Regions from separate parts of the Bacillus sp. JK106 genome, predicted to be linked through region 2. Evidence: a T-box and tRNA genes for the amino acid it is inferred to sense, from the RefSeq annotation. Region 2 holds a T-box; the other holds one or more tRNA genes.
What was found. The T-box of region 2 lies ahead of tyrS (tyrosine--tRNA ligase). A T-box ahead of a tRNA ligase gene usually reads a tRNA of that ligase, here a tRNA-Tyr.
Positions count from the first base shown of each region.

Region 1: it has a tRNA-Tyr gene. The T-box ahead of tyrS (tyrosine--tRNA ligase) is inferred to sense a tRNA for this amino acid. The anticodon was not compared.

Region 1 covers NZ_JBSJQC010000004.1:10,365-25,121, forward strand. The annotation lists gene ACWJJS_RS15380 (FecCD family ABC transporter permease) at 1-71, opposite strand, end outside; gene ACWJJS_RS15385 (ABC transporter substrate-binding protein) at 91-1,047, opposite strand; gene btr (bacillibactin transport transcriptional regulator Btr) at 1,135-2,730, opposite strand; gene ACWJJS_RS15395 (exo-beta-N-acetylmuramidase NamZ family protein) at 2,868-4,112, opposite strand; gene ACWJJS_RS15400 (glycoside hydrolase family 3 N-terminal domain-containing protein) at 4,128-6,041, opposite strand; gene pbp4b (penicillin binding protein PBP4B) at 6,088-7,371, opposite strand; gene ACWJJS_RS15410 (PTS transporter subunit EIIC) at 7,390-8,757, opposite strand; gene murQ (N-acetylmuramic acid 6-phosphate etherase) at 8,886-9,815, opposite strand; gene ACWJJS_RS15420 (GNAT family N-acetyltransferase) at 9,915-10,391, opposite strand; gene ACWJJS_RS15425 (DUF523 domain-containing protein) at 10,410-10,862, opposite strand; tRNA gene ACWJJS_RS15430 (tRNA-Glu) at 11,044-11,115, shown strand; tRNA gene ACWJJS_RS15435 (tRNA-Val) at 11,119-11,194, shown strand; tRNA gene ACWJJS_RS15440 (tRNA-Thr) at 11,200-11,272, shown strand; tRNA gene ACWJJS_RS15445 (tRNA-Tyr) at 11,292-11,376, shown strand; tRNA gene ACWJJS_RS15450 (tRNA-Gln) at 11,381-11,452, shown strand; gene sigW (RNA polymerase sigma factor SigW) at 11,684-12,247, shown strand; gene rsiW (anti-sigma-W factor RsiW) at 12,261-12,887, shown strand; gene cdaA (diadenylate cyclase CdaA) at 13,054-13,875, shown strand; gene ACWJJS_RS15470 (CdaR family protein) at 13,868-14,757, shown strand, end outside.
Region 2 covers NZ_JBSJQC010000003.1:844,428-859,184, forward strand. The annotation lists partial or broken gene ACWJJS_RS14690 (hypothetical protein) at 1-39, opposite strand, end outside; gene ACWJJS_RS14695 (cation diffusion facilitator family transporter) at 211-1,080, opposite strand; gene ACWJJS_RS14700 (TrmB family transcriptional regulator) at 1,303-2,109, shown strand; gene ACWJJS_RS14705 (AzlC family ABC transporter permease) at 2,182-2,913, shown strand; gene ACWJJS_RS14710 (AzlD domain-containing protein) at 2,910-3,233, shown strand; gene sr7p (small protein SR7P) at 3,274-3,399, opposite strand; gene tyrS (tyrosine--tRNA ligase) at 3,519-4,784, opposite strand; T-box leader at 4,835-5,067, opposite strand; gene acsA (acetate--CoA ligase) at 5,121-6,839, opposite strand; gene ACWJJS_RS14730 (GNAT family N-acetyltransferase) at 6,998-7,630, shown strand; gene ACWJJS_RS14735 (acetoin utilization AcuB family protein) at 7,655-8,299, shown strand; gene ACWJJS_RS14740 (acetoin utilization protein AcuC) at 8,296-9,462, shown strand; gene motS (flagellar motor protein MotS) at 9,472-10,161, opposite strand; gene motP (flagellar motor protein MotP) at 10,151-10,966, opposite strand; gene ccpA (catabolite control protein A) at 11,035-12,039, opposite strand; gene ACWJJS_RS14760 (bifunctional 3-deoxy-7-phosphoheptulonate synthase/chorismate mutase) at 12,318-13,394, opposite strand; gene ytxJ (bacillithiol system redox-active protein YtxJ) at 13,631-13,957, opposite strand; gene ACWJJS_RS14770 (YtxH domain-containing protein) at 13,983-14,396, opposite strand; gene ACWJJS_RS14775 (DUF948 domain-containing protein) at 14,429-14,757, opposite strand, start outside.

The DNA.
Region 1 (14,757 bases), on a different contig from region 2:
AGCAGCAGTGACAGAACAATGGCAATCGGTGAAGCAATGATAATAATGTGTGTCCGCCGTTTTGCATACATGTGAAAAACCTACTCTTTATTAGTCTTGAGTCAATTTGTCAGCCGCAACCTGTAAGAAGCTGATTTTACTCCACGCGGTTCCGCCTTGGGCTAATGGATCAATCGTATTGACGTATACATGGTCTTTTTTGACTGCCTTCAGGCTCTTCCAGATCGGATTTTTCTCTAAGTCTTTCAAAGCGTCCGGCTTATCTGCGTTTTCGTCATCAGAAAATTGTACGAAGATATGGTCAGGGTTCATTTCGCTTAATTTTTCAAGAGAAATCAGTTCCTGCGCTTTCGCCGCTTTCACTTCGTCCGGCGCCTTCAGGCCTAAATCACCGTAAAGCGTGGAGTTGAAATAAACTTGCTCAGGATAAATATAAATATTGCCTTGTCTGATTCTGATGACCAGTGCGTTTGACTGTTTCGCTTTGCTGTTGATCTTTGTTTTTGTCTTTTTCAGGTCCTGTTCGTAATCTGCGATGATTTTTTTCGCTTTTTTCTCTTTATCTGTAAGCTGGGCGAGCAGCATCATGTTTTCTTTCCAGTTTGATGAGATATGAGAGACAGGGATGGTTTCAGCGGTGCCGCTCAATTTTTTCAAGGTTTTTTCCGGGAATTTGGTTGATGCCAGAATGACGTCCGGCTGCAGCTCAAGAATTTTTTCCATATTCGGCTGCATTTTTTCTCCCGTTGATACGGATTTATCTGTAATATCTTTAAACAGTTCCGGGAATTTGCCGGAGAAAGAAATTGCTCCTGCCGGATGAACGTCAAGCAATTTGGCGTCCTCCATTGATTCTACGCTGCCTGTAATGGCGATTTTGTCAGTCGGCGCTTTGACTTCATATGTTTTTCCGAGATATTCGATTTTCTTTTTATCTGAAGAAGCGTCCTTTCCTTTACTTGCTGTATCAGATGTTTCTGAGCTTCCGCAAGCCGCGGCCGTGAAAGCCAAAAGCAAAATCATGAAAGCGAATGCCAATTTCTTCATCTATTGTTCCTCCTGTTCAATTGATAACTATTATCAATTGGAATTATAGAGAATGAATAGGGATAAGACCATGGATAATTTCCGGCATTACCATGGACGATCTTCGGATAAAATGGAAATGCTTTGCTCGATCATCCGCTGATGTCCGCTTGGAGAATATTCAATCCACGGGTCAGATGAAATGGGAAACACGCGTTTATTGCTGACGGCACTAAGGTTCTGCCATATCCCGGTCTGCTGAATCCGCTGAAAATAGCGAAGCGTTTCCGGTTCTTTACAAGTGAAAAGCATGATGCAGTCAGCCTGGCAATCCGCCAGCATTTCCAAGGAAATCTTTTCGTCAGGAGCAAAAGATTCCGGTTTTGCGGAGGCAAAGTCTAAATCACCGAAGAAGACTTCCTCAATACTGTTGTTATGGGCGATGTACATATTTTCTTTATATACACGGACAAATAAGAACCGCTGGTGCCGCACGTGTTTAAGAGCATCTTTCGCTGAATGGGCGAGACTTTGATAAGTTTTAAGCCAGTGCCGCGCTTCCTGCTCTTCATTCAGATATGCGGCTGTGCGAAGAAACTGGTCTCTCCAATTCTCTTGAGCCGGAAGGTAAAAAACTTCAGTGATGTCATTCAGGAGCTGTTTTTCTTCTTCACTGACAGAATCGAGACTGAAAATGATGTCCGGGGCAGCTTGAGACAGCGTGTGCAGGTTCTCTTCCCAATTTGCATTATAGCGGTAAGCGCTCAGGTGAACCGGAATATCGGAAGAGAATTGTTTGTAATAATAGGCCGTCCATTTCGGGTGCAGCGCCGCAGCGTAAGGCACGTGATGCAGGGGAATCAGATGCCCCATCGTTTCTTTTCCGTACGCGGCCATTTTTGTGCGCCTTTTTTTCATGTAGCTTGTAGGTGAGCTGCCGGTATGTTTTTTAAAGATGCGGCTGAAATAAAATTCGTCCTGGTAGCCGATTTGATGAGCGATTTCCCGCAGTTTGCAGCTTGCCTTGGCCATCAGTTTTTTCGCATTGGTTATGCGGATGTCTGTGATATATTCAGTTACGCTCTGCCCGTATAGTTTTTTAAAGGTTTCACTGTAATGCTTGGGACTGATTCCCGCCATATGAGCGAGCTGGGTGAGTGTGATTTTTGTGTCGGACTGAGCATGTATGAATTGTTTTGTCTGTTCGATCGCCGCTTTCGTATTATTTTGATGGCATACTTTTGCGGCATAAAGGTCGTACATCAGCTGCTGAAAGTCGGCTGTATATTTCATTTTCTGCAATCCATCCGCCGATCGCACGTTTTCAGAAAGTGATTGAAGCCGGCTTGTCAAATGATCAATCGTTTGTAAATTCATTTGCTGAAGTCCGTGGAAGATGTCTTCCCCGTTATCCGGAAGCATCGCTTCATCATCTGAGGAATAGGAGAAAACACGGAGTCTGACGATATACAAATGGATGCCGCCTGACGATATAGGGGCAATATTGAATGTCTCATCACAAGGACAGATGTAGAGCGTTTCCTTCTGCAGCGGAAAGCTGTCTGTGCCGATATCAATTTGTCCCTCGCCTTTCACATGAAAGATCAATACGGGGGAATCAGTGAGCTGATGCTCTGACAGAAGGTCGGCTGTTTTTTTTACGGAGATGATATCAATGGGCTGAAAGAATAATGTGTTTTTCATGAGAAACCACCTTTTAGGAAACATTCATTTAAATGATAACTGTTATCATTTAAATTGTACCAAATAAATGAATGTTTTCCTATAAAAAGCGGAAATGTGAAATGCGACAAAATGTTACACGTGTAACACGAATGTTGTCAGTATATGAGGTATTGTTTTCTTAGAGTTTTGAATTGGTCCAGCCGGCGTTGATATGTGCCGGTGATGTCTTCAATGGAGGCGCCTTTTTCTATTTTTTTGCGTACCCAGCCGTTACCGATCAGCTTGTCAAAAGAGCCTGTCGGCAAGAATGAAAAGTCATTCGGATATAAGTCATGCATGGTTTTCAGAATGGAGAGCCCTGTTTTTGCCGCTTCAAATGTGTTTCTGTTTGTTACGTAGACTTGTACGCCGTGGCACAGCTTGCCCTGGTGTTTGGAGAAGCTGGGGATGAATGAAGCGGCTCTGAAGGTGACGCCCGGAAGCTTGAGACTGTTCAGGCGTTCTTCGAGCTCGGTGCTTTTCATATAAGGCGCGCCGATAAGTTCAAACGGCTTTGTCGTGCCCCTTCCTTCGGACACGTTTGTGCCTTCGATTAGTCCTGTCGCCGAATATGCGAATATGCTGTCCGGGGTCGGGATATTTGGCGAAGGGAGGACGAACGGCAGACCGGTATCTTCAATCGTCATCGTCCGCTTCCAGCGCTTCATTTTTACGACGGTGAGGTCGGCGCCAATATGAAACTCTTTATTAAATAAAAGAGCAAGCTCACCGATCGTCATGCCGTGCTTCAGCGGGATCGGATACAGTCCGACAAATGAAGCGTAATCCGGTTCAAGAACCGGGCCGTCCGGATTTCGTCCGCCTTGCGGATTCGGCCGGTCCAAGACATAAAAAGGAATGCCTTTTTCTTTGGCCGCTTCCATGGCATAGGCCATTGTATAAATGTACGTGTAGTACCGCGTTCCGACATCCTGAATATCGAAAATCAGCACATCTGTATCTTTCAGCATGTCAGGCGTCGGTTTCCTCGTTTCCCCGTATAGGCTGTAGACAGGAAGCCCTGTTTTTTCGTCTATATAGGATGTGACTTTGTCTCCGGCCTGAGCATCGCCGCGGACACCGTGCTCGGGTCCGAATAATGCCGTCAAATGGATGTCTGGCGCCTCATACAGCACGTCAACGCTGCTTTTCAATGATGCGTTCACACCGGTCGGGTTGGTGATCAGCCCGACCCTTTTTCCCTTCAGTTCCTGTTTATAATCTTTCAGCAGGCGGTCGATTCCTGTTTGGATGCTTGGTTTCTTGGCGGTATGAAGGTTTCTGTCAGAAGCCGCCGAGACTGCCGTCATAGCACTGATGACGACAAGTCCGGCGAGAAGTGCAGCCGTATGTGTTTTCATAATCAGCCCTCCTGTTTAAAGCGGTTTTCCGGTCTTCAGATTGATACCGAAACCATAAGGATACAGTGTCGTTCCCGGATGCGTGACGGAAGGAATGTCAGCGGGCAACCTGCCTTGCGGTGTTGTCTGTCCGAATATCGCTTCAATGCCTGCCGGAATGTTTGGCTGGAGGAATTGTCCGTCTGTATATCCTTTAAAGCCGTAGACTGCGATAAGGGCTTCAGCTTCTTCAAAATTCGCGGCGTCGTAAGGATTACGCAGGCTCATCAGCACAAAGGGTTTTTGGTTCGATTGTGCGGCTTTCATGACGGCCCGCGGAAATGCAGTCGTCCACTTGCCGGGATCTGTGACGGAATCGTCAATCACGCCGTCGTTTACGACAGGGTCATTTTTTACGACATATGAGCCTGTAATCACGTAATCCGCGTCGGATACCAGCTTTTTGTGTTCATCATGAAATGTGCGCTCGGCGAAGTTCATTTTACTGATGGTTACCGGCCGGATTTTTTTCTTCTTGATGAGCTGCCGGATGGTTTGTTCCATTGACGCTGTTTGATCTTCATAAGGAGCGGCAATGAGAACGCGGCTGTTCTTTTTCGGTTTGAATGGGAGCGTGCGGTTTTTGTTTTGTAAGACGGTGACGGATCTTTCCGCGATTTGTTTTTCAGTTTTCAGGTGATTTTTACTGCCGACGGTTTTCTTTGCTTTTGCAATCTTCTTTTTCAGATTTGTCTCTTTCGGTGCGGGATATATCCCTCGTTTTATTTTCAGGGAAATGATGCGTTCAACTGATTTGTTAATTTGCTGAAGCGGAATTTCCCCTTTTTGCACCGCCTGTTTTAAAGCGGAATGAACCCGGGCAAAGCGGTTTTCCGTTTTCAGCGATGTCACTTGGGCCGGCATCAGGGCAATATCGACTCCTGCTTTTACTGCCATGACGACCGCCTCTTCCTGGCCGAAATGATCGGCAATGGCTTTCATATTTAATGCATCCGTAACGATGACGCCGTTAAATCCCATTTCCTCACGGAGAAGATGAGTCATCACTTTTTTCGAGAGTGTGGCGGGTACGAGGATGTCTGAACCGTCCAGCTTGCTTTTATAGGTTGTATCGTCAAAAGCGGGAAATTGCACATGGGCTGTCATGATCATATCAGCTCCGGCCTGAATGGCCTGCCGGAACGGATAAAGTTCAATCTGACGCAGCCTTTCTTGATTGTGGGTGACAAGCGGAAGGCCGTAGTGGCTGTCGACATCCGTGTCGCCGTGTCCCGGGAAATGTTTGACGGCGGAAGCGACATCCTGCTTTTGCTGAGCGTTCATTGAGGCAAGGCCGAGTGAAGCTGTCAGATCACGGTCTGAACTGAACGACCTGACGCCGATGACAGGGTTTCCAGGATTATTATTGATATCGAGAACGGGAGCGAAATTCGTATTAATGCCCAGTGCTTTCAGTTCTTTCCCGATAATGGCGCCGGTCTGGGACGCGTAGGCTGTTTTTCTAGCAGCCCCGAGCGCCATATTGCCTGGGAAATGAGTGCCCTCACCAAGTCTAGTTACGATGCCGCCCTCCTGATCAATGCTTAATAATAGCGGAATGTCAGGGCTCGCCTTTTGAAAGGCATCTGTCAGGCGTACCGTTTGCTCAGTATTTTTTACATTTTCTGAAAAAAAGATAACGCCGCCGAACCGGTACTTTTGAATAAGCCTTGCGACTTCGTCATTCATTTGGGTAAGAGCCTCAGGTGATGACTGCCCCTTTTTTTGCCAATTACGAAAATCAGGCATGAGCATCTGCCCTAATTTTTCATCTAATGTCATACGGGATACCGCTTGTTCCGCCTGTGACGGAATATCCGGTTTTGTCGATGCATGATGCGTGCCGAAAACAATAAACAACAGTAATACAGCTGAGATGAAAAGTTTCATAATGGTGCCCTCCTGCCGTCATAGTTTGGACAAAAGACATGGGTTGTCATTCAATGGCTTCATAAATCGCTTTTATGACGCTGCCGTAGCTTCCGGTCGGGAAAAGATCCCCTTCAAAAACATTCGGGTTTTCACCGGGGCTGACGACGGGGGAATGCTTTTTATTGGTCAAAAGTGCGATCCCCAGCTTATAAGCGGGATCAATAATCGTGATGGTGCCGGTCCATCCCGTATGGCCGTATGCCTGCCTGCTTGCATAAGGTCCGAACATCCACTCCATATCCGGGCTGCCGTTTTTCCGCCAGCCGAGAGCGAATGTCGGATCAGAGGATGCCGCGGTTGTGAACAAATCGGCCGTTCTTTTATTGAAGAGAGAAACATGTTTATAACTGCCGCCGTTCAGCATGACTTGAAGAAGGACGGCCAAATCATCAGCTCTGGAAAACAGCCCGGCGTGACCGGACACCCCTCCCATTGAGTAAAATGCTTTTTCATCGTGAACTTCCCCCTGCAGCGTATACGTCCTGATGTGAGGGAAATGGATGACTCCGTCACGTGTGTTGCCTAAACGTTCAGTAGCTGCGAATGCTTTTTCTTTAAAACCTTTTTGCAGCGGATTGAACAGTGTGTGCGTCAGTTTCAGCGGTTTGTACAGTTCTTGTTCAGCATAGGTATCAAGGGTTTTTCCGGTTATGTTTTCAATGATGCAGCCGAGAAGCATGTAACCGATATCGCTGTATACGTGTTTTGTTCCCGGCTTGTATTCAAGCGGGATTTGGTTGAGAAAACGGATCGTTTTATCCCGTTCTTGTGAATATAAAGGGCCTGCGGTGTCCGGCTGATAGAAATAAAAGCTTGCCGGCAGACCGGATTGATGCTGGAGCACATCGATGACGCGTATGCGGTCTTTTCCTTGAATCGGATCGCTTTTTCTGTCTTTGAAATCAGGAAGGTAAGCCGAGACTTTTTGATACACATCAAGCTTTCCCTGGCTGACGAGTCGCTGTAGTGCAAAATTGGCCGCGTACATTTTTGTATTGGAAGCTAAATCAAACATGGTTGATGTTTTCATTTTTTTCGGACGGGATAAAAGGGTGTTCCCGTCATATTTTTTGCTGTAGCCGTATGCTTTCTTTTTGATCACCCGTCCGTCCTTTACGACGACGAGGACGGCTCCGGGGAATCCTGCTGCGATGTCTTTTTCAATCATTTGATCAACCTTTCTGAGCTTTGCTGCGTCGTATAATTTGGATTGGGCTTCGGCTTTGTGCTGCGGCAGAAAAGAGAGGCTGATGACGATTGTGAGTACGGCGGCTGTCAGTGTTTTCATATTCTGATCCCTCCCGGTTTATTCAAATTCAGCAGCCATGTCATCCTTAAATCCGAACGTATAAGTGAAAACAAAGCCCGCCGCGTAAGAGATGAAGAGACCGATGATATACAAAACGATTTGAGCCGGCTGTACGAGAAACGAGAGCGGAAGGCCGGAGACACCGATTGAAAAAGTAGCCACTTGAAAATGGGCTTGAAAGGCGCCGCCGATTCCCGCCCCTAAACACGCCGTCAAAAACGGCCGGCCGAGCGGGAGCGTGACGCCAAAGATGAGCGGCTCTCCGATTCCGAGCAGACCGGATGGAAGTCCGCCGCCGATCGCTCTTTTTAATGAGGCTTTTTTTGTTTTCATAAAGATGGCGAAGGCCGCGCCTACTTGACCCGCGCCTCCCATCGCGAGAATCGGAAGAAGCGGGTCATCTCCGATTGATCGGATTAATTCCAAATGTACGGGAGTCAAGCCCTGATGCAGGCCGGTGACGACAAGCGGCAGGAAGGCGGCTCCCAGTACAAACCCTGAGAGCACTCCCCCGACATTCAGCAGCGACAATAAACCTGATGTAATCAGATCAGAAATAAAACCGCCTGCAGGGATAAAAACGACATATGTCACCAGCCCGGTGATAAGTAAAGACAATGTAGGCGTGACGATAATGTCGATGGATTGATGGACGTACTTTCTGATAAACCGTTCGGTATAAGCGATAAAAACCGCAGCGAAAAGAACGCCGATTAATCCTCCCCTGCCAGGGAGCAGATTCTCTCCGAACAAACTGATATTGGCGATCTCAGGGTTAAGGATCAATATGCCCGCAAGGCCGCCCATCGCGGGTGTCCCGCCGAATTCCTTCGCCGCATTGATGCCGACAAGGACGCCGAGGTAAGCGAACAAGCCTGAACCGATAACCGTTAAAATAAGTGCGATTTGAGATTCTTTCGGGAGCCAGCCGGCCTGAATGACGGCTTTCGTAATACCGGTGATTAAACCTGATGCAATGAGTGCGGGAATAAGGGGAATGAAGATGCTTGATATTTTTCTCAGAAACAATTTGATGGGTGTGGTGTTTTTTCTGTTGAGATCGGCTTTTTTCCGTGAGGCGGCTTCTTTTAAATCAATGTTTTTTCCGGATGGCATAAGTTTTGCGAAAGCGTCGGCGACATGATTGACGACACCCGTGCCGAGAATGATCTGCAGTGTTTCAGCTTCGACGACGCCTATTACCCCGTCAAGCCGTTTCAGCGCCTCAATATCCATTTTATCCCGATCTAAAGGTGTAATCCTCAGGCGTGTCATACAGTGGGTAAAGCCTGAAATATTCGATGAACCGCCGCAATTGTCCAGGATATCTTTGGCCAGTGACTGATAAAATGCCTCTTTGCTCATGGAGATCCTCCTTTTTCCGTACGATTTTTCCCGGGGAGCTATGCCTGAAACGCGTCCTAAAAGCGCCTGCGCCGAACATGAAAACGGCGCGGGCTCGTAAAAGCACATTATTTTTCACCAAAGAACGATCAGCGTTCTTTTTCTCTTGAAACGTGCTGTTCAATGGCTTTATCAATGAATCCTTCTGATTCTTTGAGCAGTGCCTTCGCGTGTGTTTCGTCCGAATTCGTCTTCAGCATGACGATTGCCGTTTTGACATGGCTGCCTGCGGCCTCAAGCGTTTCTTTTGCCTTGTCGTACGGAACGCCAGTGATGCTTTGGATAATGCCGATTGCGCGTTCTTTCAATTTTTCGTTGCTGACATGAACGTCCACCATTAAATTTTCGTACACTTTGCCGCTTTTAATCATCACGGCCGTGGAAATCATGTTCAGAATCATTTTATGTGCCGTCGCGGCTTTCATTCGTGTTGACCCTGTAATCACTTCGGGGCCGACAATGACTTCAATGCTGTGATCGGCAAAGGTGCTGATCAATGAGTTCTTATTGCATGTGAGCGCGACGGTTTTGGCGCCGATTGTTTTTGCATATTTCAGTGCACCGGCCGCATACGGCGTGCGCCCGCTTGCCGCGATGGCGATCACGGTGTCTTCTGCGGTAAGCCCGATCGTTTTGAGATCGAGAGCGCCGGTTTCCTCGCTGTCTTCTATACCTTCAGCCGCTTGCAAAAAGGCGTCTGCCCCTCCGGCCATCAGACCGATGACGGTGTCGGGACTTACGCTGTATGTAGGCGGGCATTCAACCGCATCCAGTACACCGAGTCTGCCGCTTGTGCCCGCTCCCGCATAAATCAGCCTGCCGTTTCGCCGTAAGGACTGATGGGCGAATTGAACGGCAATCTGAATATCGGGCAGCACCTGCTGAACGGCTTCAGCCACTTTGAAATCCTCTTCGTTAATGATGCGGAGAATTTCCATCGTGTCTGCCTGATGGATTGAAGCGGTCTGCGGGTTTCTGGTTTCTGTGGTCAATCTGTGAATGTTAAGCCGGTCTGTCATGATTGTACCCTCCCAAGTCGTTAATACTTGAAGTATATGGGCATCTGAATAGATGTTTCAAGAAAAATCGGCAGGGTTGAGATGAATAATCAAGCGCTTTCACAAAAAATGATGCAGAATGTGCTGTTCACCGATCGGGCCGATCCTGCGCCGCCCTTTGTCAATAAAACCGGAAGACCGGTACAGGTTCTTTGCACGTTGATTGCGATGGTTTACAGCAAGCACGATTTCATCACACCAAGGAAAGTAATTTGCGACAAAAGCGGGGAGCTGCAGCATCGCTTGTTTGGCATAACCTTTTCCCTGATGCGGCGCATGTAATGACAGCGCACTCAGCAAAATGGCAGACACATTGTTCGAATACGGGGCAATGGTTTCTTTTGAGGTATGTAAAATAAAAAAACCGACGGGGCGGTCTTCTTTTAAAATGACTGTCGGGTAGCGATCCCGGATGACAAGCGCCTGCGGCAGGACATCTATCGGCAGAGCTGTGAACTTTTTATCTTCTTCACTCAGCACAAACCCGTTCAGCCCGTCTGCATGCTCCGGTTTATAAAAGGACAGGGCTACATCCATGATATCTACTCTCCTTTTTTATAATTGATCCAATTCATCTTCTGATAGAACACGGCAGCCTGCCCGTTTTAAAAGAGCGGAAGTGATGCCGTCTCCGAGTATTTTTTTTCCTGAGAAAGTGCCGTCATAGATAAAGCTGCTGCCGCAGGACGGACTGTTTTCTTTAAGGATGACCGTTGCGGCGCCTATTTCTTTTGCGTATGCTAACGTTTTTTCCGCGCCGTCCATATATAAAGCTGTAACGTCTTCGCCTGATGCCGTTACGATTCTTGCCGTTCCGTTCAGCACGTCTTCACCCGTGCCGCCGATGATTTCCGCCGGTTCGCGGGGAGTGGTGAAGCCGCCCAAAAGTTCGGGGCAGACCATAACAGCTTTCTTTTCTTCTACGAGTCTGCGGATTTTTTCCGAAGCGGCGTGAGAGCCGTTATATCTGCATTCGATACCGCCGAGACAAGAGCTGACTAAGATCATCTGTGTCCATTCCCTTCAATATTTTGATACTTTCATCATAAATGAAATAAGAGAGGAGGGATGAGTTTTTCTTGTTAAAAAACGAGTAAAAAAGTTTGAAAATAAAAAAAATAATTTTTCTCTTTACAAATAGGGTACAACCTGTATATAATAACTTTTGTCAGCTCGACGCGGACACAACGGCCCGTTGGTCAAGCGGTTAAGACACCGCCCTTTCACGGCGGTAACACGGGTTCGAATCCCGTACGGGTCATATGGAGGATTAGCTCAGCTGGGAGAGCATCTGCCTTACAAGCAGAGGGTCGGCGGTTCGAGCCCGTCATCCTCCACCATATTTGCCGGCCTAGCTCAATTGGTAGAGCAACTGACTTGTAATCAGTAGGTTGGGGGTTCAAGTCCTCTGGCCGGCACTGTTTTCCAAAAAAATACGGAGGGGTAGCGAAGTGGCTAAACGCGGCGGACTGTAAATCCGCTCCCTCAGGGTTCGGCAGTTCGAATCTGCCCCCCTCCACCATCTTTGGGCTATAGCCAAGCGGTAAGGCAACGGACTTTGACTCCGTCATGCGTTGGTTCGAATCCAGCTAGCCCAGTCTCAGACACCTTTTGCATAAAGGTGTCTTTTTTTTATCAGCAGTTTGTTTCGATTTTTGATTGTTCATCAGATATACTATTTTTAAGCTGCTGTTAAGGCAGTATATTCTGTATTTTCCATCTACACCCTGCCTGAAATTTGGTAAAATAAATGTAATAAAAAAAATGAAACCTTTTAAAACAATCAACGTATAGATACAGACCGGTGAAGGGCAGAGGTAAGATAAAACATGGAAAACCTGATTAAAAAAAGAATCAAGCAAGTCAAAAAAGGCGATCAAAATGCGTTTGCAGAAATCGTTGACCTTTATAAAGATAAGATTTACCAGCTTTGCTACCGCATGCTCGGCAATGTTCACGAAGCGGAAGATATTGCGCAGGAAGCTTTTATCAGAGCGTATGTCAATATCGACAGTTTCGATATCAACAGAAAGTTTTCAACGTGGCTTTACAGAATTGCGACCAACCTGACCATTGACCGCATCCGCAAGAAAAAGCCTGATTACTATCTGGACGCAGAAGTAGCGGGAGCAGAAGGGCTGACGATGTATTCGCAGATCGCCGCGGACGGGGTTCTCCCTGAAGACGCCGTATTGTCATTGGAGCTGTCGGACACAATTCAGAAAAAGATTTTAAAGCTGCCGGACAAGTACAGAACAGTTATTGTATTAAAGTATATTGACGAACTCTCTTTAATTGAAATCGGGGAGATTCTGAATATCCCTGTCGGCACCGTCAAGACAAGGATACACAGAGGCAGAGAGGCTCTTAGAAAACAATTGAGGGATCTTTAAGTGGGGTGATGAAATGAGCTGTCCTGAACAGATTGTGCAGCTTATGCATAAGCATCTTGATGGAGATATCCTTCCTGAAGATGAAAACGTATTAAAACAACATTTGCAGTCATGCGGGAATTGCAAACGGCATTTTCATGAAATGGAGAAATCCGTAGCACTCGTCCGAAGCACATCGCATGTCACGGCCCCTGCTGATTTTACTGCCAAAGTTATGGCGAATCTTCCAAAAGAGAAAAAACGCGCTTCTGTAAAACGATGGATCAAAACTCATCCGATGATTGCAGCCGCAGCGGTTTTTGTGATTTTAATGGGCGGCGGTTTTTTCAACAGCTGGCATAATGACCACAATTTCAGTGTGTCCAAACAGCCGAACCTTGTCGTGCAGAATCACACGGTCACCGTCCCTGAAGGCGAGACCGTAAAGGGCGATGTCACAGTAAAAAACGGCAAGCTGTTCATTGAAGGAAAAGTCGACGGCAATGTGACCGTCGTCAACGGAGAAAAATACATGGCCTCAGCCGGACAAGTCACCGGGCAGATTGAAGAGATTAACCAATTGTTTGACTGGGTCTGGTACGAACTGAAATCGGCGGGCCAGGGCGTCGTAAGCGCTTTGGACCCGAATGAAGATGAGTAAAGCGTATAATCGCTTTACTCTTTTTTTGTGCATCGCCGTGCCGGCCCATTTCACTTGAGAAATCAAAATGTGGTATAATGAGCACGCTATATGATGTACATATTGCTCATGCAGCACAATTCATAACGGAAAAAACGAAATGACTGAATTCTTGGAGGACGAGGAAATGGCTTTTGAGGACATCCCATTTTTGCAATACCTCGGCAATGCCGTTGATATTCTCCTTGTTTGGTATGTGATATATAAATTAATCATGGTCATACGCGGGACGAAGGCGGTTCAGCTTTTAAAAGGAATCGTCGTCATCGTATTGGTCCGGATGGCCAGTTCATATTTGGGACTCAGCACGCTTCAGTGGCTGATGGACCAAGCGATAACATGGGGATTTTTAGCGATCATCATTATATTCCAGCCTGAGCTGAGACGGGCGCTTGAACAGCTCGGACGGGGCCGGTTCTTTTCCAGGAGCGGAACCCCCGTGGAAGAAGCGCAGCATAAGACAATTGAAGCGATTACAAAATCGATCAGCTACATGGCGAAACGCCGCATCGGCGCACTCATCGCCATTGAGCGCGATACGGGAATGGGCGATTATATTGAGACGGGCATCCCGCTTAATGCGCAGGTCAGCTCGGAGCTTTTGATTAATATCTTCATCCCGAATACACCGCTGCATGATGGAGCGGTCATTATGAAAAATAACGAGATTGCGGCGGCAGCCTGTTATCTGCCGCTTTCTGAAAGCCCGTTTATTTCAAAGGAGCTGGGGACACGTCACAGAGCGGCTGTCGGCATCAGTGAAGTGACGGACAGCTTAACCATTATTGTATCTGAAGAGACGGGCGCCATCAGTGTGGCCAAAAACGGAGACCTTCACAGAGAATTGACGGAAGAAGAACTGAAAGAAATGCTTGAAGCCGAGTTTAAGAAGAACGCCAGAGATACTTCTTCTAACCGCTGGTACTGGAGGGGCAAGAAAAATGGATAAATTCTTAAACAACCGCTGGGCTGTAAAGATCATTGCATTGCTCTTGGCGCTGCTGCTTTACGTTGCGGTTAACAACAACCAGGCGCCGACTCCGAAAAAGCCGGGGGAATCCTTTTTTCCGACATCAACGACTGACGAGGCTACGCTTACTGATATTCCTGTAAAAGCATACTACGATGAAGCGAACTATGTCGTCACCGGCGTGCCCCAGACGGTAAATGTCACGATTAAAGGCTCGACAAGCGCGGTGAAAAAGGCGAGACAGACGAAGAATTTTGAGATATACGCCGATATGAATAAGCTGAAGACCGGGACTCATAAGGTCGAATTGAAGGCGAAAAACGTATCGGACGGACTGACGATCTCCATTAACCCATCAGTCACGACGGTTACGATTCAGGAAAAAACGGCTGAGAGTTTTCCCGTGGAAGTTGAATACTACAATAAAAGCAAAATGAAAAAGGGATATACCCCTCAGCAGCCGATTATCAGCCCGAAAAACGTGCAGATTACAGGTTCGAAAAATGTGATTGATAACATTTCACTTGTCAAAGCATCCGTGAACCTTGAAAATGCAAATGAGACCATTGAAAAGGAAGTGAAGGTGACCGTCTATGACAAAGACGGCAACGCACTTCCTGTTGATGTTGAACCGTCAGTCATTAAAGTGACGGTTCCCGTAGCCAGTCCGAGCAAAAAGCTTCCTTTCAAAATCGAAAGAAAGGGAAGTCTTCCGGACGGGGTGAGTGTTGCGAGCATTGACTCGAATCCGAGTGAGGTGACGGTTTACGGCCCGCAGGATGTGCTGGATTCACTGGAATTTATTGACGGCGTATCTCTTGATTTAGGCAAAATTGATAAAGATACCGATATCAATGCCGA
Region 2 (14,757 bases):
AACTCCATGTTCAATTTCTTTAACAGAAATAGCGTTCAATTCTGTTCACCTCCCTTTTTCTTTACAACATAACGTATGAAATGTATCCCTCACGTGTATAAGCTTCTCTCTCATATGAGCGAGAAATGGACATTTATACAACAAAAAGACCCGTGGGAACGGGCCTTTTGCAGGCATTTTGCCGGGAACAAACGCAAACATAAGATCGATTTATTTCTTCCTCTCGCTCTCCGGCTCGGGGTGAATCATTACCTGTGCTTGTTTGAATTCATCCGTAATATCTCTTTCAATGCGGTCACACAGGTCGTGCACGTCTTTAATCGTCACGTGAGAGGGTACGACCAGGTGAAAATCAATATACTCTTGCGGGCCGGAGCGTCTTGTACGAAAATCGTGAATTTCAATAAATTCCTGTTGAAATGTTTCGATAATCTTTAAAATTGTTTTTTCTTCCTCTTCCGACAAACGGGTATCAATCAGCGGCGGGAATGCTTCTTTCATTAACTTAAACGCTTCATATATGATATACACCGCCAGCACCATACCTATAATGGGATCAAGTATGTACCACTCCGTTAAGGTAACGACCAAAAGGCTTGCCGCTACGCCTAATGATGTGTACACGTCAGTCAGTAAATGCAGGGCATTTGATTTCATTGCCACGGAATTAACCTTTTCGGCTTCTCTTTTTACGAACTTCGAAACGATCAAATTAATGAGAGCCCCAGCAAGCATCACAACAATTCCCAATACGGGCAGATGAACCGGCGCCGGGTTCACCAGTTTTTGAATGCATTCATATATCATCCAAATCCCTGCCGCAAAAATCAGAATCGTCTCGATGGTCCCCGACAGATTCTCGACTTTTCCATGACCGTACGGATGCCCTGTATCAGCCGGCTTTTTTGAAATCCTGACGGAGATAAAGGCGATGAAGGCGGCGATCAAATCTAAAAAAGAATGAATGGCTTCAGAAAGTATCGCGACAGATCCGGTTATTATCCCCACCACTATTTTGAGCATGACGACCAGGGAATTGCTTATAACCGATAAAAAAGCGATTTTAGAGGTGTTTTCCACCGTGATCCTCCTCTTTTTGACTTCTTGTATTTATCGTATCAAACGGCATTCGTGTGGGTCTACGGCAACGTTTTTCACAAAAGCCATACATGTAACTCATCATAAACTAAGTTGGAAAGCGACAAAACAGGCGAACCTTTCTTTCAGCACTCAAGTCCCATTGACAAGATATAACCGCTTACATTATAGTAGTTTCATGAATAACCACTACGGAGGATGTTTATGGACGATGTTCTGAAAGAATTACAGAAGTTTGGATTTTCTCAATATGAATGTAAAGCATATATCGGCTTGTTGAAACACTCGCCTGTTACCGGATATGAAATCAGCAAAAGGTCAGGCGTCCCCCGCTCAATGATCTATGAGGTATTGGGGAAATTAGTTGATAAAGGCGCTGTCCATATTGTGCCGTCTGATCCGGTTACATATGCCCCGCTGGCCGGAAAGGAATTAATCGACCGGCTCCGGCACGATTTCGAGAACTCATTCGGCTACCTTGAGGAAAAGTTATTGGCGCTGGAAAGCGAGCAGGAGATGAATGTCATCCGCCGCATCAGCACGAATGATCATGTCATCAATGAGATGAAGGATATGATTGAAAAAGCCGAGGAAGAGTTGTGGCTGTCTGTCTGGGAACAGCAGATTCCCTTTATTCAGGAAGCCGCTAATAAACGCGCCGCCGAACAATTGCCCGTCTTTTCGATTGTGTTCGGCCCTCCGGAAGTGAAGCTCGGAAATACGACAAATCATAATATGTCTCCTGAAGTGGCGGAGAAACGGATGGGCGGAAGATTAACGATAGCTGCCCGAGATAATAAAGAAGTCTTAATCGCCAATTTTTCTCCGCAGACGAATGCCTGGGCCATTAAATCAGAAGATCCCGCTCTCGTTCTCGTGGCCATGGAATATATGAGGCACGATCTGATGTTCGCAGAGCTTGTGAAAGAAGTCGGGGCTGAAAAAGTTGAAGGCCTGATGAAACAAAACCATTCGTTATTTCATGTCGTCACCGGAAATCGGTTCATATAAATGTGAACCGTATTTTCTTTGATTTTTTCATTAGTCGTTATCATTATAATCTCTATGAAAGGAGTATAAAAAATGATTAACACAGAAGTGCAAAAAACCGCCGTTTCCCGGGAAATGAACGATACGTTTTTACAGGGGGTGCGGGATTGTGTGCCTACGCTGCTGGGCTATATGAGCATCGGTTTTGCTTTCGGCATCGTCGGCGTTGCCTCTCATCTAAGCATTCTTGAAATCTGTTTGTTATCCTTGTGTGTCTATGCCGGCGCCGCCCAATTTATTATTTGCTCGCTCCTTGTTTCCGGGAGTCCGATTTCCGCCATTATTTTAACGACGTTTATCGTCAATCTGCGGCACCTTCTGCTGAGCCTGACCATCGCGCCGTATTTCACGAAATACTCTCTGGCAAAAAATATCGGCTTCGGGGCTCTGCTTACTGACGAATCTTTCGGAGTAGCGGTGAACAAAGCGGCTCAGAACGGCAGGTTATACGATAAGTGGATGAACGGCCTCAATATAACCGCTTACATGTGCTGGGTTATTTCCTGCGTGATGGGCGGGCTTCTCGGGCAATGGATATCTGATCCTTACGCGCTCGGCCTGGACTTTGCTTTGCCCGCTATGTTTGCGGCGCTGCTTGTGCTGCAATTGCAGTCGTCCGCTTCGGAAAAGCTGAAGCACAGCCTCTCCTTAATTCTCTATATGATCATTTTTATGGTCTTGTTATCGTATTTCGTCCCGTCACACATCGCGGTCATCGTCTCAACCGTGATTGTGGCAACGATCGGGGTGGTGACGGACAAATGAGCATCAGCACACAAATGATCTGGATTATACTCGGCTGCATGATTGTTACACTTGTGCCGCGCATTGTTCCGTTTATATTTGTCCGGAACATTCAGATGCCTGAATTGGCTTTAAAATGGCTCTCCTTTATTCCGCTTTGCATTTTGACTGCTCTGGTAACGGAAAGCATGATTGTGAAAACAAACAGCGCTTTGACCTTTGATTGGAAAGCAATGATCGTTCTCATCCCGACATTGCTTTGTGCGATGCTGACAAAAAGCTTATCCATCACGGTCATCACAGGAGTCGTGCTGATGGCCGCCGTCAGGCTGATATGGTGACAATCAAAAGCCTCCATTCCGCAGAATGGAGGCTTTACCTTTATGATGTCGGATTTTCTTCTTCCGTCTCTGATTCCTCGGCTTTGGCTTCGGCGTTTATGCTTTGCTGCTGTTCCCAATGATCCCGCTGCAATCTTTCTTTTGCGATGGTAAACATGAAATTCACGGCGCAGCACCCCTTCCCTGTTTTGCTTATACTATGTACTGTACTCATTTCCCCGTGCAGTATTCACAAAACATAAAAAAGCAGCCTGCCGCATTGAGCGGCCGGACTGCTTTTTATTTTCAGTACGTGATCAGGAAGTATTTTTTCTTTCCGCGGCGCAGTACGGTAAATTGATCTTCAATGCGGTCTTCCGCAGTCAGAAGATGCCCGATGTCCGTCTGGCGCTCGCCGTTAATGTAAACAGCTCCGTTTTGAATGTCTTCGCGGGCCTGCCGTTTTGAAGGCGACAATTTAGATTCCACAAGCACGTCTACTAAAGACAGTTCTTCAGAGCGGACTTTTTCAAACGAAGGTACATCTTTAAATCCTACCTTGACGTCTTGAGCGGAAAGCTCTTTAATATTGCCGCTGAACAGCGCCTGGGAGATATGAACGGCCTGCTCAAGCGCTTCGCGGCCGTGTACAAGAACAGTCACCTCTTCGGCGAGACGTTTCTGCGCTTCTCTTTTCTCAGGAGCCGTCTCCGTTTTTTCAGCATAAGCTTCAATTTCCTCTTTTGACAAGAAAGTAAAGTATTTTAAGTATTTGACGACGTCGCGGTCATCTGTATTGATCCAGAACTGGTAGAATTCGTACGGCGATGTTTTTTCTTTATCAAGCCAAATGGCGCCGCCTTCCGTTTTGCCGAATTTCGTGCCGTCAGCTTTTGTGACGAGCGGAATGGTAAGACCGAAAGCTTTCGCCCCTTCTTCTTCTGATTTTCTGATCAGTTCAAGACCGGCCGTGATGTTGCCCCACTGGTCACTGCCTCCGATTTGGAGTTTGCAGTTCTTTTCTCTGTACAGATTCAGAAAATCGTAGGATTGCAGGATCATGTAGCTGAATTCCGTGTAAGAAATTCCGGTTTCAATTCTTGAGCTTACAGTATCTTTCGCAAGCATGTAGTTAATTCCGAAGTTCTTTCCGACGTCGCGGAGAAATTCAATGATGCTCAGCTTTCCGATCCAATCAAAGTTGTTCGCTATGACAGCGGGGTTTTCTCCGGCCTCGAAATCTAAAAATCGGGAAAGCTGATTTTTAATTTTTTGCGACCATTCGACAACGATATCCTGAGTATTTAACGTACGCTCCGCTTTTTTGCCGCTCGGATCGCCGATCAGTCCCGTCGCGCCGCCTACAAGCGCAATCGGATGGTGGCCTGCAAGCTGGAAACGGCGCAGTGTCAATATCGGCAGAAGGTGTCCGATGTGCAGGCTGTCAGCCGTCGGGTCAAACCCTGAGTATAAACGGATTTTTTCTTCGTTCAGCTGTTTATTCAGTCCTTCTTCATCCGTCATTTGCTGGATTAAGCCGCGGAATGATAAATCCTCTAATAAGTTAGTCATTTTGTCTGCTCCTTTGTTTATGAAAATAAAAAACGCCCCTTCGTTTAAAACGAAGGGACGATATAATCGCGGTACCACCCTACTAATAAAAACATAAAAAAGCTTTTATCACTCTTTTTGATAACGGACCGTGTCCGTTCTTTCACTACTGAAAGCCTTGGAATAGCTTTGTTCGCAAAAGCGGTTCATGAGTGTATTCGGCATATCTTATGTGCTGATTTTCACCGGCCATCAGCTCTCTGGAACAATCAGATATCCTACTTGTCTCAATCAAAACCTTTTCGTATGAAGCTTACTCATTTTTAACATAAATAAGATACGATGTCAACGCCGTCTTTAATCTTCCATTGTGGACAGGTCGCCTGCCGGCAGGTTCAGCTCCCACGCCTTCAGCACACGTCTCATGATTTTTCCGCTCCGTGTTTTCGGAAGTTTATCTTTGAATTCAATTTCCCGCGGTGCGGCATGCGCGGCAAGCCCCTGTTTTACAAAGAGGCGAATGTCCTCCTTCAGCTGATCGGATGGCTCATGCCCTTCTCTGAGCGCGATAAACGCTTTAATAATTTCTCCCCGGACAGGATCCGGCTTTCCGATGACCCCGGCTTCGGCAATCGCCGGATGTTCAACAAGTTTGCTTTCGACTTCAAACGGGCCGACGCGCTCGCCGGATGTCATAATGACATCATCGACTCTGCCTTGGAACCAGAAATAACCGTCTTCATCCATATAAGCAGAATCTCCGGAAACATACCAGCCGCCCGGCATGAAATAAGAATCATATTTCTCTTTGTTGTTCCAAATGGAATCCATCATCGACGGCCAGCCCTTTTTAATGGCGAGATTTCCCATCCGGTACGGCGGAAGCTCATTTCCCTGATTGTCAACGATCGCCGCTTCCACTCCCGGAATCGGTTTCCCCATTGAACCCGGCTTGATCTCCATGCAAGGATAATTGCAGATGAGCTGTCCGCCCGTTTCTGTCATCCACCACGTGTCGTGGATGCGCTTGCCGAATACTTTATGTCCCCACTTGATGACCTCGGGGTTCAGAGGTTCTCCGACACTCAGGACGTGACGAAGTGAAGTAAGGTCAAATTTGGATGCCATTTCATCTCCGGCGCCCATAAGCATTCTGAAAGCCGTCGGAGCGCTGTACCAGACGCTGACACCGAGCTTCTCAATCGTGCCGTACCAGTTTTCCGGACTGAATCTGCCGCCGACGATCACGTTCGCCGCTCCGTTCAGCCACGGCGCAAATATCCCGTACACCGTCCCGGTCACCCAGCCCGGGTCCGCAGTGCACCAGTAAATATCGTCTTCTTTAAGATCAAGCACCCACTTGCCGGTCTGGTATTGCTGAATCATGGCTTCATGAACATGGAGCACACCTTTGGGCGTTCCGGTAGACCCTGATGTGTAGTGAAGCAGGTAGCCGTCTCTTCTGTCCATCCATTCAATATCAAGTCTCGTGCTTTCTCCCTCAGCCGCTTTATCATAATGGATGATTTTATCTCCCGCTTCTTTGCTGCCGCCGACAATGAAAATATGCTCGAGGTCGGGCAGGCTGTCCGCCGGAATCCGTTCGGCCAGTTCAGGTGTCGTCACGACAACCTTTGCCTGGCTGTTCAACAGGCGGTCTTTGACGGCGCCTTCCATAAACGCTTCAAATAAAGGGCCGGCGATTGCACCGATTTTAATTGCGCCGAGCATAATAAAGTAAAGCTCCGGCGAACGCGGCATGAAAATAAAAACGCGGTCCCCTTTTTCCACGTTTCCATACCGTCTCAGTACATTTCCCGCCCGATTCGATTCCTCCATCATTTCTTTAAATGTATATTTTTCATCCCGGTTTGCGTCCTTGTAATACAGCGCTACTTTGTTTTTTCGAAATGATTCGGCATGACGGTCAATCGCTTCGTACGCCGCATTCAGCTTCCCCGTCTGATGCCAGGAAAACTCCGCTTCGACCTCTTTCCAATCGAAGCTGCGGTACGTTTCCTCATAATTTCGCAGATGATAATTCCCCTTTTCCGCCGGCAACGCTTTCAAATTCATGCAACATCCCCCTTTGCTTATCTATAGACTAATTATAGTAGATGTTCACAGTTTTCTCAATTTTTAAAATATAAATTACAACACTATTGAAAACGCTTTATATTTTGTTATGCTTAAGAGAGATGTGTTTTTATTAAGAACCGACAGGCGGTGAATCAGTGAAACATCATAAAACGTACCATTCTTCATCAATTCAGACAGCAGCCGGCCCTCTATTGGTAGAAGGGCCCGTTCCTCCAAAGGACCTAGCACAGTATGAGTTTCATGAAGGCCTGACAGCCTTTCGCCTTCCTCATGAACAGCACAAAGCGTTAATCGAGATCGCCGGGCTTCCTGAAGGTCGGATCATTATCGCCAGGGACGGACAGACGATTATCGGCTATGTGACGTATTTATATCCTGATCCGCTTGAACGGTGGTCTGACGGAAATATGGAAGACCTCCTTGAACTCGGTGCGATCGAGGTCGCTCCCGGCTACAGGGGCTGTTCTGTCGGAAAAACGTTGCTGACAGTCAGCATGATGGATGAACAGATGGAACGGTACATCATCATGACGACGGAATATTACTGGCATTGGGATTTAAAAGGAATGAAAAAAGATGTGTGGGAATACAGAAAGATCATGGAAAAGATGATGAATGCCGGGGGTCTTGTCTGGTTTGCAACGGATGAACCGGAAATCAGCTCTCATCCGGCCAATTGTCTGATGGCCCGCATCGGCAGGCACGTCAGTCAGGAGTCAATTGAACAGTTCGACAGGCTTCGTTTTTATCAGCGATTTATGTATTGACTGACATACAAAGGGGATAAAAAGATGATTGCAGAACAAATCATGAAACGGGACGTCATCACCGTCTCAAAACACGACTCCATTGAAACAGCCGTCCGGAAAATGAAGATATATCATATCCGCCATCTCCCTGTCATCGACGACGAGCTGCACGTCACCGGTATTGTCACAGACAGAGACATTAAACAGGCCGGCCCCGGCAGCTTTGAACAAAAGGAACGCGGCGCGTTTCTGACAAACAAAGTGGAGACCATTATGAAGCGGGATGTCATCTGCGCCCATCCGCTTGACTTTGTGGAAGAAATATCCGCCTCCTTTTATGAGCACGGCATCGGCTGTCTGCCGATTACGGTAAACCATAAGCTGACGGGCATTTTAACGAAAACCGACGTGCTCCGGACTTTCGTCAGCCTGACAGGCGCGGCCCAGCCGGGATCCCAGGTGGAAATCCTGGTGACGGATATGACAAAAAGCCTTGCTGATCTCAGCTGCTTGTGCCGTGATCTTCAGCTTCAAATCCTGAGTGTGCTCGTCTATCCCCATGATTCCGCCGGGTCGAACATTCTCGTCTTCCGGGTGAAGACGATGAATCCGCTCCCTTTTATCCGTGCCGTTCATGAAGCCGGATACAATGTCTTATGGCCGAAGCATTTGAGGGATCAGCCATGAAAGACAGCGTTTTTGTTTATTCGCCTTCTTATCAGACGTATCAATTTCATCAGGATCATCCGTTCAATCAGCAGCGCGTGCTTTTAACATACGATCTGCTTCAGGCGGCGGACGCGTTTGACGAAGGAGACATCGTCATTCCGCGCACGGCCTCTAAAGAAGAGCTGGCTCTCGTTCATACAGAGGATTATATACAGGCGGTGGAACTTGCGGGTGCGGGCCGGCTCCCTGCCGCAGAAGGAGAAAGCTACGGTCTCGGAACGGAAGACACCCCCGTTTTTGCCGGCATGCATGAAGCTGCGTCGCTTCTGGTGGGCGGCACCTTAACGGCGGCTGATTACGTCATGACGGGACAAGCCAGGCACGCCTGCAATTTAGGAGGCGGCCTTCACCACGGCTTCCGCGGCAGGGCGTCAGGCTTTTGTATCTATAATGACAGCGCCGTGGCCATCCAATACATCCAGAAGAACTACGGGGCAAAAGTGTTATACATTGATACAGACGCCCACCACGGCGACGGCGTTCAATTTACGTTTTACGACAGGTCTGATGTCTGCACTGTTTCTTTTCACGAGACAGGGCGTTATTTATTTCCCGGGACGGGGCAGGTACTGGAAAAAGGAAGCGGGCAAGGCTACGGCTATTCTTTTAACATTCCGCTGGACGCTTTCACAGAGGACGATTCCTTTCTCCACGCTTACAAAACGGCCGCCTCAGAAATCGCGGCTTTTTTTAAGCCGGATGTCATACTTACCCAAAACGGTGCGGACGCCCATTATTACGACCCGTTGACACACCTGTCCAATACAATCTCCATTTATCAGGAGATCCCGCGGCTCGCTCATTCATTAGCCCATCAATATTGCAGCGGCAGATGGATCGCGGTCGGCGGCGGCGGATACGATATTTGGAGAGTCGTCCCGAGAGCATGGAGCCGCATTTGGCTTGAGATGAAAGGGATTGATCCCGGGGAGCGCATACCGCAGAAATGGATTGATAAATGGCAGAAGCATTCCCCCTGCACGTTGCCCGCTTTTTGGAGTGATCCTGAACAATTATATCCTCCGATTCCCCGTAAAGAAGAAATTTCAGAAAAAAATGCCCAAACCGTGGAAAAAGCTCTTTTTGCCATCCGGTCTGAGCAGCGGTATAAAACAAAATAAAAAACGACCTTATGAGGAGGTCGTTTTTTTGATCACAATTTCTACACGGCGGTTTTCTTTCATATGTCCGGGACTTTTGTTGTCCTTCACAGGTTTCGTATCCGCATACCCGGCAGAGATAAACCGTTTGGCGGAAAAGTCTTCATTCGCGGTAAAATACCGGATCACACTCGCCGCTCTTGCAGACGACAGCTCCCAGTTCGACGGGAATTGATAGGTGGAAATCCGGCGGCTGTCCGTATGGCCTTCTACCTGTATGTCATTCGGAATTGTTTTTAAAAGCACCGCGATCTGATGCAGAACCGGCTCGGCGTTTTTCAGCACATCCGCTTTTCCCGTCTGAAATAGAACGGCCTCCTGCAGCACAAGAACCACTCCGCGCTCATCGCGCTTCGCCGTCAATTTGGAACTCAAATGATGCGCTTTTATGTATGTCTTCACGTTTTGTAACAGCAAATCCTGTTCTTTATTTTCGTTTGCTTTGTCTGATGACGCCGGTTCACCCCCGCCGCCGTTTGTATGAATCGATGAAACGGCAGATTGAAATTTTTCCGCGTCTATTTGCGACATCGAAAAAAGCAAGATAAAGAACACGAGAATGAGCGTGATCAAGTCAGCGAACGTCACCATCCATCTTGGTGAACCGCCGGAATGTTCCGGTTTGTTTCTTCTTTCAAAACGCTCTTTTCTAAGCTTCATGGACAGCGCCCTTTTTCTTGTTCGCAGGCTGTCCTTTACGCCAGTCTTCTCTTGAGCTGAAGACGACGAGCTGACTTTCGAGGTTGCGGGGATTTTTGCCCGATTGGATGCCGACAACCCCTTCGATCATGACCTGTTTGATGAAAATTTCACTTTCCGTTTTTTCTTCAAGTTTTGCCGCGATTGGAATAAACACCAAATTGGCAAGCAGCGCTCCGTACAGCGTCGTCAATAGCGCAACGGCCATGTTCGGTCCGAGGGTATGCGGGTCATTTAAATTTTTGAGCATAAGAACGAGTCCGACGAGCGTCCCGATCATTCCCCAGGCGGGTGCGAAATCACCGGCTTTTTCAAAAACGCGTCTTCCTTTTCTGTGTCTTTCTTCCATTGCGGCGATCTCAGAATCCATCACCAGCCGGATCGTTTCCTCGTCCCAGCCGTCAATCGCAAGCAAAAGCCCTTTTTTTAAAAACGGATCATTGATCTCCCGCGCCTGGTCATCCAGAGACAGCAGCCCCTGCCTGCGCGCCTGCTCCGAAAGGCTGACAAATACTCTGACAAGCTCTTTCACATTGTCATCCTGACGGGAGAATACCTGTTTCAGAACAGAAGGGGTTTTCTTTAAATCCCTCGGCGGAAAGCTGATAAAAATCGCCGCAGCAAGGCCGCCAGTGACGATTAAAAAAGAAGTCTGATCCAAAAATGAACTGATTCCCGCCAGTCCCGTCCCTGACAGAATACCGATTGCGACGATAATACAGCCTAACATAAAGCCAACGGGCGTCAGATAATCAAAACGTTTCATATCTTCTCCTTACTCAAGTAAAAAAGCAAGATTCCACCCCTCAGAGTGAAGCTTGCTTTTCCGTTTTTTTATGACTTGGTTGATTGTCTTAATTCGATGCGGTGAGGCAATTCGACGATATGCTCTTCAACCGGCTCTTTGTTCATCAGTTTTGTCAAAAGTCTCATCGCCACGGCGCCGATATCGTACGTAGGCTGCACGACTGTTGAAAGCTGAGGGCGGACCATCAGGCTCAATCTCGTATTGTCAAAACCGATAATATCAAGATCATCAGGTATCGAAAGACCTTGATCTTGGGCCGCATGGATAATGCCGAGGGCCATTTCATCCGTCGCAGAAAGAATCGCCGTCGGTTTCCGGTCAAGGCCCATCAAACTTTGAAGCGCCTCCATACCGGAATCATAAGTGTAATCGCCTTCCGCTACGAATTGCTCGTTAAACGGAATCGCCGCTTCTTCAAGCGCCCGTTTGTACCCTTGCAGTTTTTTCGAACGGTTGATCGGCTCTTGCATCGGTCCGGAGACGAAAGCAATATCGCGATGCCCTTTATCAATGAAAAGCTTAACGGCATCATAAATCGCCTGTTCATAATCAATGGCGACAGAAGGCGTCTCGCCCTGTTCTTCCACTGATGCCGCCAAGACGATCGGCACAGGAGAGCGCTTAAATTCTTCGACATGCTCGTCCGTAATGTTGCCGCCCATAAATACGATACCGTCCACTTGTTTGCCGAGCATCGTATTTAACAGATGCAGTTCTTTCTCAAGATTTTGATCCGAGTTGCTTAAAATAATATTATATTTGTACATCGTCGCGATATCTTCAATTCCACGCGCAAGTTCCGAGTAGAAAATGCTTGAGATATCAGGGATGATGACGCCGACCGTTGTCGTTTTTTTGCTTGCAAGCCCTCTTGCCACCGCGTTCGGACGGTAGCCGAGCCGGTCAATGGCTTCCAATACTTTTTTTCTGGTCGTCGGTTTTACATTCGGGTTGCCGTTCACGACGCGGGAAACAGTCGCCATACTGACATTTGCTTCTCTGGCCACATCGTATATCGTAATGTTGCTCACTGAAACCACTCCTTTTACTGGATACACTTATCCTTATCTATAGCATAAACACTTTATGTAAAGAAATGTCGTACGATTTCGCATTCTGTCGTTTATGATTGTAAGCGTAAGTCAGTAGTGTACATTATTTTTCATTATTCATCAAATTTAAATATCTCTCATGAAATTATACACGTTTTTCCCAGTGATGAAAACGTTCACTTTCATTTTATAATTAAATAAAATGAAGATACGAAAAAAAGCCGCGCGAGGCGGCCTTTAAAGAGCGGAACATTGTATTATGCTTTTACTTTCAGCATCGGCTTTAATTCGTTCAGCCATTTCTCGAATTCAGGGATATCCATCTGCTGCGCAGAGTCTGACAGGGCAACGGAAGGATCAGGGTGAACTTCGGCCATCACGCCGTCAGCGCCGATCGCAAGCGCCGCTTTTGCTGTCGGAAGCAGGAGATCGCGGCGGCCTGTTGAGTGTGTGACGTCAACAAACACCGGCAAGTGAGTTTCCTGTTTCAAAATCGGCACGGCAGAAATGTCGAGCGTGTTTCTCGTTGCCGTTTCGTACGTTCTGATTCCGCGTTCACAAAGAATGATTTGGTCGTTTCCTTGTGACATGATGTATTCAGCTGCATTGATAAATTCTGAAATTGTTGCGGCAAGACCGCGTTTTAACAATACCGGCTTTTTAACGGAGCCGGCGGCTTTCAGCAATTCAAAGTTTTGCATGTTCCGCGCGCCGATCTGAATGACGTCAATGTAATCAATCGCTTGCTCAATGTGGGCGGGCGTTACGATTTCACTGATCACCGCGAGGTCATATTCATCAGCGACGCGTTTGAGAATTTGCAGGCCTTCTACACCGAGACCTTGGAAATCATACGGACTTGTGCGGGGTTTAAACGCGCCCCCGCGCAGGATTTTAATGCCTTGTTTTTTCGCTGCGGCCGCGACTTCGGCAACCTGCTCATAGCTTTCTACGGCACAAGGTCCGACGATGAATCTCTGATCGCCGTCACCGATTTTTTCGCCTTTAATGTCAACGATCGTATCTTCTGCTTTTTTCTTCCGGGAGACGAGCAACGCTTTGCTGTGATCCTCTTCTTGAAGTTCAAGTCCGGCTTTGAAAATTTCTTTGAAAATATGCTGGATCGTTGAGTTTTCAAATGGGCCGTCATTGCTTTCAATAATGCGGTTAAGCATTGTACGCTCTCTGACAGGGTCAAATCGGTTGACACCCTGTGCTTCCTTTGCTTTACCGATTTCTTTTACAACGGCTCCGCGTTCATTGATTAATTTAAGGATTTCTAAGTTTAGTGCGTCTGCCTGCTGTCTTAGGCTCTCTAATTCCTTGTTGCTCATCTTTTTCATCCCTTCTATGCTATGTTTTATTTTAATGGTTAACATGCATCTTACTACAGTTATGCGAAAATAGGAATATGAAATAATAAATTTTTTCACATTCGACTTTATCACCAAAACGCTTTTAAGCTTTTATGCGTTGAAGCAGTATATATTGATATCCTACATGATCCGGCTGAAATGATCAATAGTTTTTTTCAAAAAAAAAACCGCCGATATCAACCGGCGGCCAGCAATTATGAAAGGTGCTGCTCTATTGCGTTTTTTGTGATTTGTGAATGAGACGCGTGCCATTTCACTTCGCCGTTTGTAATGACGAATACTTGCGGGCTTTCATGTTTCACGCCGTATGTCTCGGCGATATAGTTTGAAAGCGGCCGGCTGTCCTGCACATGCAGGTAATAAGAAGGTACTTCTGAATGCTCCGATGCAAAGGCGTCAAACTCCTGAAACGCGGCTTGGCTGATCGGGCAGGTTGTGCTGTGTTTCAAAAACACGAGCGTGTTTTCTTTCTCAGCGGCATTTTTGAACTCTTCTTCAGATGATATCAGCTGTTTTGTCATGTCGGTTATCTCTCCTTATTGAAGGTCAGCGATTTGCCTGACCGGCTTTTTCCCCGGCGTCTTCCGCTTCGGCCTTGATGCTTTGGGCCGTGTCCTGCATTTCGCTTCTCGTCTCTTCGGCTTTCTCGGTTAGTGTGCTCTTAGAACGGTCTTTTAAATCCTTCACTTTATTCATAATCTGGCCTGACTGATCAGCTACCAGCTGGGTGATATTAGATGTTTTGTCCTTGGCGATGCTGACATATTGAGAGCCTTTTTCTTTCGCGTCAGCCGTCATTCTGTCCGTCTTATCCTTTAACGCAGAAGCCTGACTGCCGAGATCGTCGCGCAGCTCCTTACCTGATTTAGGCGCCAGAAACAACGCCGTTGTCGCGCCGATAATTCCCCCGATCAGCGTTCCGATTAAAAAATCCTTACTATTGATTCCATCTTTGCTCATTATGATTCCTCCTTAGTGGATTTTTCTTATGATTAAAGCGATGTTTTTTTCTTTTGCTTCCACTTGTCCCATATTTCCATAGCGGCCTGGCTCCAGGTGACAACCTGACTGATCTTATCCTGATTCTCTCTTACAGAGGCCGTAACGGAACCTGCTGCCTGCTTTATGGATGTATTAAACTGCTGGACGGAAGTTCCCACTTCCTGAACAGCATGGACAACCGTATTTAATTTCTCTGATTTTTCCTGAATGTCTTCCGCGAGACGGTTTGTCTTATGTAACAGCTCGGCTGTCTCTGCGGTAATGCCTTTCATCTGTCCTTCAAGGCCGTCTAAAGTCGAGGCTACGTTTGTTAAAGTCA